Regions from separate parts of the Paenibacillus sp. PvR098 genome, predicted to be linked through region 2. Evidence: riboswitches for the same ligand, from Rfam matches in the RefSeq annotation. Region 2 holds a riboswitch; the other holds the start of a gene.
The links. Region 2 has a riboswitch for cobalamin ahead of JOE45_RS10780 (energy-coupling factor ABC transporter permease). Riboswitches for the same ligand answer to the same signal wherever they lie in the genome.
Positions count from the first base shown of each region.

Region 1: linked by a shared signal. The riboswitch ahead of cobJ (precorrin-3B C(17)-methyltransferase) and the one ahead of JOE45_RS10780 (energy-coupling factor ABC transporter permease) in region 2 are both predicted to bind cobalamin.

Region 1 covers NZ_JAFIBU010000001.1:4,357,371-4,365,071, reverse strand. The annotation lists gene JOE45_RS21675 (cobalt-precorrin-5B (C(1))-methyltransferase) at 1-407, opposite strand, end outside; gene JOE45_RS21670 (precorrin-8X methylmutase) at 415-1,065, opposite strand; gene cobK (precorrin-6A reductase) at 1,069-1,845, opposite strand; gene JOE45_RS21660 (sirohydrochlorin chelatase) at 1,842-2,756, opposite strand; gene cobJ (precorrin-3B C(17)-methyltransferase) at 2,800-4,443, opposite strand; cobalamin riboswitch at 4,732-4,933, opposite strand; gene JOE45_RS21650 (MmcQ/YjbR family DNA-binding protein) at 5,074-5,433, shown strand; gene JOE45_RS21645 (hypothetical protein) at 5,706-5,879, opposite strand; gene JOE45_RS21640 (aldo/keto reductase) at 6,081-7,001, shown strand; partial or broken gene JOE45_RS21635 (EAL domain-containing protein) at 7,101-7,409, opposite strand; gene JOE45_RS24305 (diguanylate cyclase domain-containing protein) at 7,405-7,698, opposite strand.
Region 2 covers NZ_JAFIBU010000001.1:2,148,528-2,156,228, reverse strand. The annotation lists gene JOE45_RS10795 (energy-coupling factor ABC transporter ATP-binding protein) at 1-757, opposite strand, end outside; gene cbiQ (cobalt ECF transporter T component CbiQ) at 754-1,593, opposite strand; gene JOE45_RS10785 (energy-coupling factor ABC transporter substrate-binding protein) at 1,554-1,838, opposite strand; gene JOE45_RS10780 (energy-coupling factor ABC transporter permease) at 1,844-2,602, opposite strand; cobalamin riboswitch at 2,751-2,938, opposite strand; gene JOE45_RS10775 (SDR family oxidoreductase) at 3,043-3,828, opposite strand; gene JOE45_RS10770 (hypothetical protein) at 3,875-4,351, opposite strand; gene JOE45_RS10765 (hypothetical protein) at 4,544-4,792, shown strand; gene JOE45_RS23845 (hypothetical protein) at 4,903-5,034, shown strand; gene JOE45_RS10760 (hypothetical protein) at 5,147-5,431, shown strand; gene JOE45_RS10755 (DUF7010 family protein) at 5,438-6,022, shown strand; gene JOE45_RS10750 (alpha/beta fold hydrolase) at 6,061-6,477, shown strand; gene JOE45_RS10745 (hypothetical protein) at 6,702-7,277, shown strand; gene JOE45_RS10740 (YhfC family intramembrane metalloprotease) at 7,304-7,701, shown strand, end outside.

The sequences.
Region 1 (7,701 bases), 2.2 Mb from region 2:
AACACCGCCTTCACCGCTTCGCGGATCATTTTCCTCGGAACTGGATTAATTGCCGCCTGACCGACCTCCACGGGAAGCCCCGGCTTTGTCACTCGTCCTACACCGACGCCCCCGTCCAGCTCAATACCGGGCGTCTCCATCCAAGAAACCTCACATATAATCCGTGCTCCATGAGTCGCATCCGGGTCGTCGCCTCCGTCCTTGATCACCTCTGCGGAAGCCCGGTGCTCCTCTACCTCGCACGCAACGATTTCGAAGGTTACGACTTCACCTATCGGCAGCCGGATCGTAGCCTCACGCTGCGGTTCCTGAACAATGAGCGCTTCAAGGGCCGCCTGTGCCGCAGCGGCAGCGCACGATCCCGTCGTATATCCATGACGCAAGGACTTGGGCTCCTTCGTATCCATACCGCCTTTATCCTTGACGCTCCGCGAGCAGCGACAGAGCATTAACGGATGCTACAGCAACCGGACTGCCGCCCTTCCGGCCGATATTCGTAATGAAAGGCACGTCAAGCTTCAGCAGTTCCTCCTTGGACTCTGCCGCAGATACGAAGCCGACAGGTACGCCGATAATAAGACCCGGCTTCGCCTGGCCTTCCTTGACCAGTCGGATCAGCTCCAGCAATGCCGTCGGCGCGTTGCCGATCGCATAGATCGCGCCGTCCGCCTCACTCGCCGCTTTACGGGTCGAGATGATCGCCCGTGTCGTATTGAGCCGCTTCGCTTCCTCCATGACATCCGGATCCGATATGTATACCCGAACCTCGCCGCCGTACTTTTGCAGCCTCGGCTTGCTAATGCCCACCTGCACCATCTGCACGTCGGCTACGATCGGCTTGCCTGCCCGGATGGCTTCGATACCGGCCCGGATGGCGTCCGGATGAAATACCAGACTGCGGCCCAATTCAAAATCCGCGGAAGCATGAATGACCCTCTGCACCACTTTGTACTGTTCATCGGTATAGGAATGCTCTCCAAGCTCCTCCGTAATCATTTCGAAGCTTTTTTCCTCTATTTCCTGCGGCTGTACCGTCAGCGGTTTAAACTCCGTTCCAAAATCCATCATTTACCGCACCTCCTGTAATGTGTTATTTAATTCTTCCAGTACACCTTCAAACTCCGAATACACAACACCGTAATCCAGCTGCGGGCGTCCGATGACGATCGTATCGATGTCCATTTCCAGCGCTGCCGCCAGCTTTTCCTCGACTGCCCCGATTTTACCGCTTTCCTTGGTAATCACGGTCGTTACCCCATAATGACGATATAACGCTTGATTCAGCTCCTTGGAAAAAGGCCCCTGCATCGCTACAATGTTTTTCTGCTCGACGCCAAGCTGTTCACACTTATCCATGTTATCCTTACGGGGCAGCATGCGGGCCACGAGCCTAGTATCCGGCAGCCCGATTAGCCGCTCCGCGAAAATATGCAGCGTCTTGCTGCCCGTCGTCAGCATGATTACGCCGCGTCTTTCAGCCGCCAGCTCCGCCGCTTGCTCGTAGTCGTCAACGAATATAAGCCGCGGATGCCCTTCATAGGTTCCCCGCTCCCGCTCATAACGAATATACGGCACTTCCGACTGGAGAGCAGCCGCCATCGCTTGACGGGACGCTTCCTCTGCAAACGGATGGCTCGCATCCACAACCACCTGAACCCCCCGGGTGCGGATCAGCTCAGCCATACCGCCGGCATCCAGACGCCCGATTTGCACCGGTATCCCAGCTTCCTCAAGACTTTTGGCCGCGCTCTCCGTCACAACAGTAGACAGCAGGTTATACCCCGCCCCGTGAATGCGCACCGCTAACTCACGCGCATCGCTCGTTCCTGCAAGCATCAGAATCATGAATGCACCTCTTTGGTCCTGATCGTGTGCTCATGCCGTTCATGTTCATGATCGTGATCATGGTGATCATGGTCATGGTTGTGGTCATGGTCATGATCGTGGGGATCCATATGCTTTGCCGCCTCAAGCCGGAATTGGCACATGTCACAGTTCATACGCACTTCTCCATATAAAGCTTCGTCCGCCCGCTCCTTCAAAATTTTACTGAGCTTAGGATGGAAGCCAAAGTAGTCGGCCAAGACGAACGACAGGTCCGGATGTTTCTCGGCAAACTCACCCTTCATTAGCTCCAAGCGTTTGATTAGCACGCCCGTAAAAAGAAAATAAGGCAGTATCACAATCCGCTTCGCGCCGAGCTTCACGCAGCGCTCCACACCCTCGTCCGCGCGCGGAGCCGTTACACCAATGAAGGCCGTCTCCACCCATTTCACCTTCAGCCGCTCCCACAGGAGCCTCGATATTTTATATAAATCGCTGTTGGCATCCGCATCGCTGCTTCCCCGTCCGATCACAAGCAGCGCCGTGTCCTCCGCATTTTCTTCGAGATCGATCCCCGCTTCTTCCAAGCGTGAAGATAAAATATCGAGCGCCAGCTCATGAACGCCGATCGGCCGGCTGTAAGCAAACAAGACACCCGGATGCTTCAGCTTCGCCGCATCAATGGCACCCGGGATATGCAGCTTCGCATGCCCCGCAGCAAACAGCGTAATCGGCACAACCGCAACGCGGGTCGCTCCCCGATCTACGCAGGTCTGAATGCCTTGAGCAATCGTAGGCGACTCAAACTCCAAAAAGCACGTTTCTACGATCGGCTCCCCAAGCGTGCCCGCCACCGAGCTTACAAAAGCTCGGACCTCCTCGTTCCCTTCCGGATCCCTGCTGCCGTGCCCTACAAACAATACCGCATTCATGCTCCGTCCCCTTTCTTACTCTTTATTCGCCTTATCGGCCTAGTTAATCTCCACAAACCGCATTCTCGATTTGAAACACCGGCAAATCCTGATGCCTGTAGCCCTCGAGCTCCTTCACGCGGCCAAAAAATTTATGAAACCGTTCATTCGGGTGTCCATCGTTTGCATAACGGGAAACGATCCTCTCCACCGTTTCCACCAATTGCTCCGGTTCAATTCCCTCAGCGACCGGCTGACCCGGATGGGCATTTCTTCCGACCGTTTTGCCTCCCAGGAACAGATCGAACTTTTCTTTGCGATACACGATCCCGATGTCTTCCTTCACTGCTCCGTAGCATGCCATCCCGCAGCCATTGAAGCCGATCTTCAGCTCCTTCGGCACGCTCATGCCGCCTAAACGGCGATGGAGCTCCGTCATATACGGCACAGAATCGGCCTTATCCATGTTGCAGAAATCGCAGGCTTTCAGCTGCGCCACATCACCGATCGGCGCTAGCAGCAGCCCGGCCTCCGTTAGACGAGAGGTTATCGTATCCGGATCATTCGTTCGAAGCCGTACCATCAGCTGATGATGCGGAGTATATTCCATCGTCCCTTCTTCTCCCACGATCTCCGCAAGCAGCGCAAGCTGCGGAGCGGTCAACCGCTTCTCAGCTAGACCCGGACTAACAGCAAACTCGAGGATCGCTTCTTGACGGAATAGGACCGTGTCGAAGCTGCCGGTAACAGGCTGAGCCAGTCCAGAGCGGTGCGCTTCGACGAGCTGAAGAGCTTCCAGCGCCAGTCCGTATGCAGATACCGGTTTCTCAGACTCCGCCTCAGCTTCATATTCCGATATCGCTTCCTCGGGCTCCTCCTGTCCCTCCAGCGCCCAAGGCTCTGCCTCCTGCCGCAGCCTCTCATGCGGCTTTAGCGGCTGCACATCCGAACCGAGTGTATACTTGCGCTGATAGCCGCGCGGCGTCACCATCAGCCCATCATAAACGACTGTGGTTGAGTTGCCAATAATCACCGTCGTCAGCATGCCGATATCGTGCTCCAGCATCGCTTCAAGCGTCGTGATGACGATGTCCTCACGCTCCCGGTAAGCACTCTTGACGATCCCTACCGGCGTCTGCGGCGAGCGATGCTTCATCAGCACCCGCTGCGTTTCCACGATTTGCCTTGTGCGTCTCCCGCTTCGCGGGTTGTACAACGCGATGACGAAATCAGCCTGCGCTGCCGCCTCCACACGCCGAATAATCAGCTCCCATGGCGTCAAATGGTCACTCAGACTGATCGTGCAGGCATCGTGCATGATAGGCGCACCCAATAAGGATGCCGTCGAGTTGATTGCCGATATGCCGGGGATAACCTCGACCTCTACGCCCTGTTCCCGCCGCCATCCTTTTTCCATCAGCACCTCATAGATCAGCCCGGCCATGCCGTATACGCCGGCGTCCCCACTGGAGATGACAGCCACCCGGTGTCCAGCCTCCGCTTGACGAACCGCTTCCTGCGCCCTGCTCACCTCTTCGGTCATCCCCGTTCGCACCACCTGCTGCCCGTTTAACAAACCGCGCACCAAATCCACGTATGTGTTGTATCCGATCACGACGTCGCATTCCTGTATGGCGTCTCTCGCTTTTTGCGTCATATGCTCATAACTGCCCGGTCCGAAACCGATCACAGACAATTTCCCTTTCATACTTCAACCCCCCTTGTAAAAATAACAGGACATAAGAAAGCTGATCCTCGGATCAACCCTATGATTTCTGACGGTAACAAAAAAAGCATCCTCCTCCCGGAAGATGCTTGACGACAATGGATTGGGAACCAGCAGCACGGCCTTATATCACGCATTTCCTATGGCCTGATCGGCTGCGTTCTATAATGACGTTATGCCTGCATGGCCTTCTACCGCTCTCGTACACCTTCCTATCCGCGTAGGTCTTGTGGTGACTTCGTTGACAACTGCCATCACAACACGGATGGATCGGCTGCAACAGAACAGGCAGGTCTCCTGACTCGCGTCTCATCGCTTTTCCGCAGCCTTCCCATCACAACCGACAGTGGCGTCGTTCAAACCGAAAAGCTTCTCGCTTACAGTGGCGGGACCGTGTCGGACTTACACCGACTTCCCTTTTAAACCGAGTCGTCAACACGACGAACTCGGTACCTATTCTATGTAAATATGAAGTTATTGGCTTTTTGGGTAAAATCGAGTTAATGATAGCATGGTTATCCTGTTAATGTCCACCATCAGTTTTCACTTTTCATGAGACCTCGGGAAGGTTATGCTAACAGCAGCTCTCTCGAAAAAGGAGTTTTACCGCTCATGAATCATCAAACCCTTATTGATTATGGATTAAAAAAAACCGGCACCGACTTGCGATATCCGTTTGATCCCGGTATGCCTGTACTATTTGTCGGAAATAAGATGTTCGCGCTGCTCGGCTCTTATCAGGGAAAGCCCAGCGTGAACCTGAAGGCCGATCCCGAAACCATATGGCTGACAAGAGAAACGCATCCGAACTCCGTCTTCCCTGGCTATCACATGAATAAACGCCACTGGAATACCGTTCTTTTGGACGGCTCGATTGAAGACCATGAACTATTCGATATGCTGGAGGAATCTTATCAGCTGGTTTGCAGCAAGCTTTCCAAAGCCGAGAAGCAGCGTCTGTCTCTCTTGTAAATCATTCGAAATCCAGTAAGCCAACATTCAGCCCACTCCCCCATCTCTGTAGGGTATGCCCAACGTAGCAGGGGAGGTGTCTTGGGTAAGATTTTACAAGCTGATAAGGACGACCTAAAAATGAAGAAATGGAAAAAAGCACAGCCGATGGCTGAAGCCCTATAAGACAACGAAGGGCATTCAAGCAGCTGTGCTCTTTCCGTAGTTCTGCCACGGCTATACCTGTAAACCCCAGGTACGCTGCTGCGGGTCTAGATAAATTTCACATGTGCTTACTCTGATTCAGCGCTTTGTAAAGCATGCTCCCAGCTGGGGAAGTAAAACAACGCATTCTGCACCAGCTCCGGATGCGACTGCTTTAATTTTTTCTTATTTAACGGCTGACCGCTGGACTTTAGGTCTTGGATCCGGGAAATCACATCAACAACACTCATACTTGATTCCATGAACTGGTCTCCTTTGTAATCTGTTTTAGTAGTATTATTGTCATAAATTAGAAAATTACACATGACCGTTACACGTGCAATGAATCGTCACCGTCCTTCTAGATAGATGGTTTGAATATCGAGACCCATTTTTGTACAATCGGATATAAGCTTAGACAGCTCGAATTACATCCAAAAGCACTCATCCAAGGAGGAATTTCGGTGAAGTATCGCAAGCTCGGAATAACGAATCTGAAGGTATCCGTCATCGGTGTAGGAACTTGGCAGTTCGGAGGCGAATGGGGCAAGCCCTTCACACAAGCCGAAGTCGACGGTATTCTTGATCAGGCGAAGGATAGCGGCATCAATCTGATCGACACCGCAGAATGCTACGGAGACCATACGTCCGAGTCGCTGATCGGCAGCTACGTCTCCCGCGGAAGCCGGGAAGATTGGGTGATCGCCAGCAAGTTCGGACACCACTTTCACGCACATATGGATCGTACACAGCACTGGTCCCCTCAAGAGGTGCTTGAGCAGCTGGACGCTTCCTTGAAGGCGCTTCAAACAGATTACATAGACCTATACCAATTTCATTCGGGAACGGATGAGGCGTTTGATCAGGACGACTTATGGACCCTGCTGGACAAACAGGTGCAAGCGGGTAAAATTCGCCACCTCGGCACGTCCATCGGAAGCAACGATAACCTGCATCAGACCGATGCTTCCTCACGCGTCGGCTCGGAGGTCATTCAAGTCGTCTATAACCGGCTGGACCGCGTGCCGGAGGATCGGGTATTTCCATCTTGCGAGCGGCAGGGACTTGGCGTATTGGCGCGCGTGCCTCTGGCGAGCGGATACTTGAGCGGCAAGTACAAGCCAGGTGTGGTGTTTGCCGAGAACGACGTCCGTCAGAGGCACGATCCTGAGCAAACACTCCTTAAGCTGCAAGAGGTGGAGCGCATTCGGGAGAAGGAGTTGCCCGCCGGTATGGACATGGCCACTTGGGCACTGGCGTGGTGTCTCAAGCACCCTGCGGTTACTGCGGTCATTCCCGGCTGCAAAAGCCAAGAGCAGGTTATAGCCAATGCGAGAGCGGCGGAATACGTCGGGGACGGACACCCTCAAAGCTGGAAGCTGTAATCCGATTATCCAAAGCATACATATTCATGTTTTTGAGTCGAACCAAAACTTTTACAAACCAAACGGCCCCATCGCCTTGAAGGCGGGGGCCGCTTTGTTTTACACCACCATGTTCCTCTGCAGCAAAGCGTGAAACTCATCTGCCGGAACCGGTCGGCTGTATATGTAACCTTGAATCTCCCTACATTTGACATCCAGCAGAAACGAGAGCTGTTCTTCCGTCTCCACTCCTTCCGCGATGACATTCAGCTTCAAGCTTTGCGCCATCGCCATGATCGCCTGCACGATCGCGGCATCATCCGGGTCATCGGTAATATCCCTTACAAATTGCTGCGCGATTTTCAGCTTGTCGATGGGGAATTTTTTCAAATAGTTCAGTGAAGAAAATCCCGTGCCAAAATCATCAATTCTTCAGCCGTTCCGCCGCTTCGACGAGCAATCGATCACCAAAGGCGTGACCGAACGTATCATTTACATTCTTGAACCGGTCGAGATTGATAAACAGGACGGCCAGCTGGGTTCCGGCTAATCGGGCCGCTTCAATGGAAGTCTCAAGGGACTGCTGAAATTTCTCTCGATTCGGCAGTCCGGTAAGCTGGTCATGAAAGGCCAAATCGTGTAAACGCCGTTCCGTATCTTCTCTATTCCGGAGATCGGCTATAGCAAAATACAACAAAGGGACTGTTAGCAGAGTCATCCC
Region 2 (7,701 bases):
GTAAACTCGACCAGACTTGCAGCAGCATGGGCGGTTCCAGACCGAGCGAAATCATCAAGTCCTCCTGTTTAAACACGTCGTAGGGTATGCCTTCCAGCAGGCATTTCCCATGATCCATCACCAGGATCCAGTCCGCCCAAGCATAGGCCAAATTCATATCGTGCGTAGCCATGACGACGGTGGTGCCGCTCTCATGAATCCGGTTTAATTCCTTCATGAGCTGCCGCTCGGACAAGCGGTCCAGATAAGCAGTCGGTTCATCCAGCAGGAGCAGCTCCGGCTCAAGGACCATCACTCCGGCAAGGGCAACCCGTTTTTTTTGGCCGAGGCTCAAGTGATGAATGGGTGTGTTGGCTACAAGCTCCAGACCCATGGACGCAAGCACATGTTGGGTACGCTGGGTAATGTCATGCTCGGGTATCCCGGCATTTCGTAGACCGTAGGAGATATCTTCGTACGGCGTACTGAGAATCAGCTGATGCTCCGGATCCTGAAACACAAGTCCAACCTGCTGCCGGAGCTTTTGGAGGTCACTCGGACGATAGGACATAGGAGAACCCTTCCAGCTCATCTCTCCGGCGGCAGGGCGGTGAATGCCGATCGCATGCAGGAACATGGTGGATTTGCCGGACCCGTTATGGCCGCAAATCGCGGTTTTCTTGCCTGCAGGCAAGCTCATCGTCAATCCTTGAAGCGCCTCATCCCCAGTTCCGGGGTAGCTGTAGCGTACATCGTGAGCCTCCATTAACGATTTCATATCATATCCCTCCAGCGAAGCCCCAGCTCGAATAGCAATAATAAGGTCACTCCGATACGGCTTTCCCATACATAACGCAAGGGCACGGGGCCCGCTTGATAAGGAGCCAGTTGAATATCTTGCGTAAATCCTCTTGCTATCAGACCATGCGATAGACTCTTAGACCGCTGCATCGTCTTGCCGAACAACCGGACGATCAGGATAGCCGTATCCTTCAGCCTGCGATCGAAGCCGGTCTGACCGCCGCGAGCCCTTTGAGCCGTATACATCTGCTGAGCCGTATCCGAGAGCACGAAGAGAAAGCGGTACATGATCAGCATCAATTCCAGCACCAACGACGGCACACGCAGTTTTTTCATCACCTGAAACAGATCGGACATTGAAGTGGTCAGCATGAGAAAGGTAATACAGGATAAACAAGCGATGATCCGGATGAGCAGGCCGAACGCTTGGTACATGCCTGCTTCCGTTACATAAGCCGTCCACTGTGCAAAGGTAAAGAGGGTGATCCCATTGGTGAGGGCCGTTACGGAATCGGTAGCTGAAAACTCGATGACAAGCGCCGGAAGACTGGCTGCATAGAAGAGGCAGGACGCCCCGATGAGCAGGCTGTACACTTTGACGGGGACCTGGGCATATTGGGTAGCCCATAGGAACATCCAGCCCATGATCAGGAGCTGAATGACGGGATGAGCTAAGTAAGACAGCACCAACAGAGAGGCTGCGAATCCGCTTTTCCACATCGGAGAAACGGACCGCAGCTTGTTCGTATAAGAGAGCGTATCGATCAGCTTAATCATAACGTTTTGGATTTGGAGGCTCTGCCCTTGAACCATCCGAACGCATAGCCGATGAAACCTGCGCCGATAGCAGCTTGCAGGGCAAACAGCATGCTTTCGGTTTCACCCGGAGGCTCCATCAGCGGGGAAAACCAGGGCTCATAAGCAGGCTGAATCTCGGTGATCATTTCTTCCGCAGCGCCGTCAGCTCCGCCAAATTCGCCGTTCACGAACAGGAGGGGAAGAACGGCCAATAATACAACGATGATCAAGATGAGAACGCTCATTTTACGGGTTATCATGGTGGTTAAGCCCCCTTCATTTTACTCTGCAGCAGTGACATTTCCTCAGAGCTGTTGGATTTCAGCCAGTTCCAGATCAGTACGGTGAGCAGTCCTTCGCTGATGGCCAAAGGGACTTGGGTAATCGCAAAGATACCTCCGAATTTAGCGAGCGAAGCGAGGAAGCCGCCGCTCTCTGCGGGAAATGCCAAAGATAATTGAATCGAGGTGACGACATAGGTAGACAGGTTAGCCAGCGCAGCCGCCGTAAAGATGGATAGCGTTTGTTTCCCTGTGGATCTCATCATCCCCCTGTATGCCGCATAACCGATCATGGGACCGGCGACAGCCATAGAGAACGCGTTGGCTCCAAGGGTGGTCAGACCGCCATGAGCAAGCAGCAAAGCTTGAAACAACAAGACAATGGATCCGAGCACGCTCATGGGCAGCGGACCGAACATGATGGCGCCAAGGCCCGTCCCGGTAGGATGCGAGCTGCTTCCTGTCACGGACGGAATTTTGAGTGCCGACAGGACGAGGATGAAGGCGCCAGCCACACCCAGCATGATTTTGAGTTCCGGCGTTTCCCTCGTAATTTTAATCAAGGCCCGGAGCCCGAGAATAAAGAACGGCACAAACACAGCCCACCAGAAGATCGCCCATCCCAGCGGAAGAAAGCCCTCCATAATATGCATGGCATAAGCGGATTGAGGTTCATTGACAGTCAGGTACAACGTAAATCCCAGGACTAATAGAAGCGTGCTTATTGCTTTTTTAGAGATCATACTTTACATATCCTCCTGTGTACGTAGTTATAGAACTCAAAAAACCAATCCTATTGGATTGGTCAGGGGTACGCATGAATAGACGACAAGATCCGTTAGCGGTGATCATCGTTTCATTATTCGTACACCATTCCTTTCCTCGAAGGCATTCGGGTGCGTAGATTAGGTAGGTCTCCTGGCTCTTGGATCGTTGTGTTCTCCCGTCTTCCCCAATGAATCATCGAGTGACATGCTGAGAGAAACTCCCCAAATACAGTGGCGGGACCGCTCGGGATTTGCACCCGATTCCCTGTTACCCTTTGCTAGTACAAAGGCACCTGATCTACTATGTATGTAATTCGTTTGTGGTAATTCATGCATATATGTATTCGCTATCAATCGTCAAATTCCTCTAAGTAACACGAATTTATTGAAATATAACACGAACGATAGGGTTTTGTCTATCTAAATCCTCCATCGGAATGCAAGATTTGGCCTGTAATCCACTGGGCATCATCCGTTGCTAGAAAAGTGATAAGCCGAGCCGCATCACGAGGCAATCCAACTCTCCCCAAAGGGGAGTGGCCTGCTAGCTCCTGCTGCAAATCCGGTGTCATCCAGCCTGTGTCGGTCGGTCCCGGATTTACAGCATTTACCGTGATCCCCTTGGACCCGACCTCTGCAGCAAATGTTCTTGTAAAGGCGTCTATAGCGCCTTTCGTCGTAGCATAAGAGATTTCGCCAACCATAGGACCCAAGGATTGACCGGAGGTCATGCTTATGATTCTGCCACCTGTGCCTTGACTAAACCTTCTTGCAAATTCGACGCTTAACATAGCTACGGCCCTAATGTTGATCGCATAGTGAGCATCTAACGATTCAGCAGTCATTGTATTCCAATCATCGTTTACAGAATAGCAAGCGTTATTCACCAGGATCGACGGCTTTCCCAGCTTTTCCTCAACTGTTTTTAGAATAAAAGGGATATTGTTTACATCGGAAAGATCAGCCATGATATGCTCACATTGTACGCCAAGCTGCACAATCTCATTACTAAGCTGGTCTTGTTCCTCGACATTACCGCCCCATGGCATGGTTTCATCGTAGTTAACCCAGTAGGTGAAGAAAATATCTGCTCCCTCGCTAGCCAGCGCTTTACATATTGCGGCACCTATTCCCGCGCTGCGGCTTGCTCCAGTTACGATGGCAATTCTGCCTTGTAATTTACGGGTGTTCATCGGATTCATCTCGTTTACACTTCCGTTTCCTAATAAAATATAAACTGCTGAAATGCTATGTTCTGGGTCTTTTCTTTTTCCACCACAAGAAGACGATGCCAATGAGTACCAACATAACTACGAGAGCTAGGGTGAAGCCTGAACCAGTGCTTGTCTGCACCATTGGAATCGGTTCTCCAAGTTGGTCTTCGTTAAATCCGGTGGCCAATCCCGTATTCCCGCAAAGCCTCGGCCGCAGTTTCCCGTCCTCCATCCCGGCAAACACAACGTACTCGTCTCCTGTCTTAAATTCCGTCCAACCGTTCTGGTTTAAGGTAAGCTTACCGCTTGGGTCACCCTTCCAAGCCTTAGCGACTTCAAAATGAAGTTTATCTCTGTTTTGCGAAACTACGGTTCCTTTAAACACCATTTGGGAAAATTCCATTTCTTCTTGGGGAGCGCGCGGCGGAGCACAAGACAGGGCAAATGCCGATTGCGAAGTAATAAAACTGAAGCATAAGAGGATTATCAAGATGAGACTTGCTTTTTTCATACGATCAACCCCAGACCTATGAATTGGTTAGCTTACCTTATAACGTAACGCTGAGGGTGAATGTTGCACAAGAGAAAAGCCGCTTAAACCCTGTTTACTTCAACATACAGGTACTAGAAGAAAATAGTACTATTTCAACATGTGAAAACCCTTTAAAATATTTATAAGGAAGAAAATGTTAGGGATGATCTTATGATGGTAATGACGGATCGTATAACGATGTTAAAAAAGCATGAAAATGATTGCTACAGCATCTGTCTGTATTTATTACAAAGTGAGAAGCTGGCTTGCGAAGCAGCAAAAAAAGCACTTTATAATTTGAGTATATGCGATTCATTTTTTGCTGCCAATCCCCAAACCGTGAGTGAACTGCTGCGTAAGGAATCGATGAGATCAGCCCTCCAAATGAAGAAGGAGCAATCCGATTTGCTGCCGCTGTAATCAATGGAGCAACATTTGCGAAAAGAGGTTATCCAAGGATGGTGGATAGCCTATTTGAGTGTGGATATCTATTTATCGTTACGAGAGCAAGAGTTTGATCAATAGGAGGGATGGAATGGACACATGTCAAACGGAAGATTGGATACTTAGATCACTTTCTCGCGGATCGATTTAGGCGGCTAGGAATTCCTTTGTACATAGGCTTGTTCATGGTGATGCCGCTGCTGATGTATGCTTACTAGTCGCCCAAGACGAAAAAGATGCTTACATAGAGTTCCCAGAAGGATAAAATGGCTTCAACATATGCCTCATTTGGTTGGAATGATTTGGTTAGTACTGGGGGTAATTCTGGCTATGCTGATGTACAGTGATGTCATGACCTTCAGATCACCGGGAGGATGGAACGCTGAAAGCTTGGTTAATTCCATCTATGAGACCTTCATGTGCACCGGCGTATGTATTGGACTCGTCTATCTGTTTCAACGTTTCTCCCAACAATCAACCTCTTTGCTCAAACAACTTTCCGCTAACAGCTACGCGGCATATTTTATTCATGTTCTGGTGGTGGTCCTGCAGTATGCTGTGGAATCTGTGGAGATTGGCGCTTATGTCCGTTTTGGCTTTGTCACATTGGTTTGATTAAAATTGGAAAGAGGGATTGATATGGCTCATTCATTAGATGCTCTAAAAAAAGACTTGATACGATCTTCACAACGCGGCTATCCGATTTTAGTCTCCGGCGCGATTTTTATGCTATTCCTGACCATTGCACCGGCTTTGTTTCCGAAGGAAACGGTTCCCCTGATTTGGCTTATCGGAATGGGCTCCATCTTCCCGCTTGGTTTAGCCATTGCCAAAATATTGGGCGTGACCATCATAACCAAAGACAATCCATTAGGAACGCTCGGCGGCGTGATGGCAGGAGTGCAGGGTTTTTATATTCCGGTTTATATTATGATTTATCAATTCTCACCGGAATGGATTCCTTTTGCAGTCGGACTTCTTGGCGGCTCGCATTTTCTTGTATATGTATGGATATATAATAGTAAAGCCTATCTGTTTTTAACGCTGGGTTCGACTCTGGCCTCCATGGTTCTAGGCGGTATGTTCTTATCTCAAGCCTATACGCTGGTGCCTCTTGCACTTTTCGTTATTTATTGTGTGACTGTATTCTGGCTCTTGCACGAAAATAAAAAAGATGGTCCAGGTTGTTCGCAAACAGGGGCCTAACATGTCTATAACCGCGAACTAGAGAAGCATTATACGTTGTGAATTGGGACCAGCGCGGGAGCGGGAAATCGTATAGTCCGCTTATTCCTTCCGACTCGATGACTGTCGATCAACTCATTTCGGATGCGCATGATCTCACTCAGCATTTACTCAGGGTATTAGGCAAACATAAGCTGTATATCATGGGTCATTCGATGGGGGCCCTGCTTGGTATGCTGTATGTCCATAGATATCCAAAATTTGTAAAATCATATGTTGGCGTCAATCAGCCGGTCAACCGGAAAGCCGAAGAAGAGATGTCGTATGCCTTTATCATGCAAATGACGAAGGACAAAGGTTTGGTGAAGGCTGTTCAAGACCTCGAACGGATCGGCAGCCCTGAGGGAAGCTACCGTTCGCTGGATGATTTGGTTGTCCAGAGAACTTGGCTTACCAAACTCGGGGGAGGCGATTAAAAGCCCCGAGGAAAAAAATGATCATTTTCGAACAATCCGGACATTTCACTTGCTTTGAAGAACCGAAGCGATTCAATGAGCTGATGATTCAAATGCTTGAGGAAGAGCTGAATTGATGGGCTGCAGCTAAAAAATATTTATGCGAAGGCAGGTTGATTAGCCGTCAGTATTCCAGTGCTAGGGAAGCTTTCAGATCGTTTCGGTCGGAAACACAACACACCTTCATGTTTGGTATTGTTATGTTCGCCGGGGGTTCCATCTTTGCTGTTGTGGCACCCGATTTTACGGTTTTTCTGATCGGCAGAGCCGCTCAAGGCAAACAATCGCATTTTAATCTGGAGACGCCGTTCGATGCCAGTCTTTACTCGATCATGGGAATTACGATTGTTATCGTCACAGTTACGGCCATTATCCTTTTGATTTATCTCCTGGTAACTCGGCTGAATCTTGCCCCGCATCTTGCGTTAGCCCTGCGAATGGGGTTGTTCATCTCGATTATCGGTTCGGTCATTGGAGGATACATGGCGGGAAATAATCGGCATACGGTGGGGGGGCAAGACGGAGGCGAAGGATTATTTTTTCTGAACTGGAGCACGCTTTTGGGAGATTTACGCGTCCCGCATTTTTTCGGATTGCATGCCCTGCAGTTGATTCCATTAATCACGTATCTTGTGACCTTGCGGGTAAAGAGTCCGTCGCGAAAGCTGTGGATCTCTTGGATTGTTTCTCTTCTTTATTTGGGTTTTGTAGGCTTTTCATTCATTCAAGCGGCACAAGGGCAGCCATTCATCGGAAAATAAACCAAAATGTTGAGTAGGTGAACACATTGATCCAGCAAATAACGATAACGGGTATGTTCATACAACTGCTCATATCTGTTTTGATCCCCATTGCACTGATTATTTTTGTGAAGAAGAAAAATTCCTTTCGGTGGAAATCATTCTTTGTAGGTGCAGCTGTATTCATCATTTTTGTGCAAATTCTTGAAAAGATTCCACACCTCATCATGATTGATTCCACGGGTACATCGCTGAAATGGACAGCTAATCCATACCTGTTTGCATTATATGGCGGATTAGCGGCAGGGATATTTGAAGAGCTGGGACGTTATTTGGGCTATCGATGGCTGCTTAGAAAACATGAGCTGCAGCGTAAAGACGGATTGTCCTATGGGCTCGGTCACGGCGGTATTGAAGCCGTTCTTATCGGGGGTGGTCTTGCTAT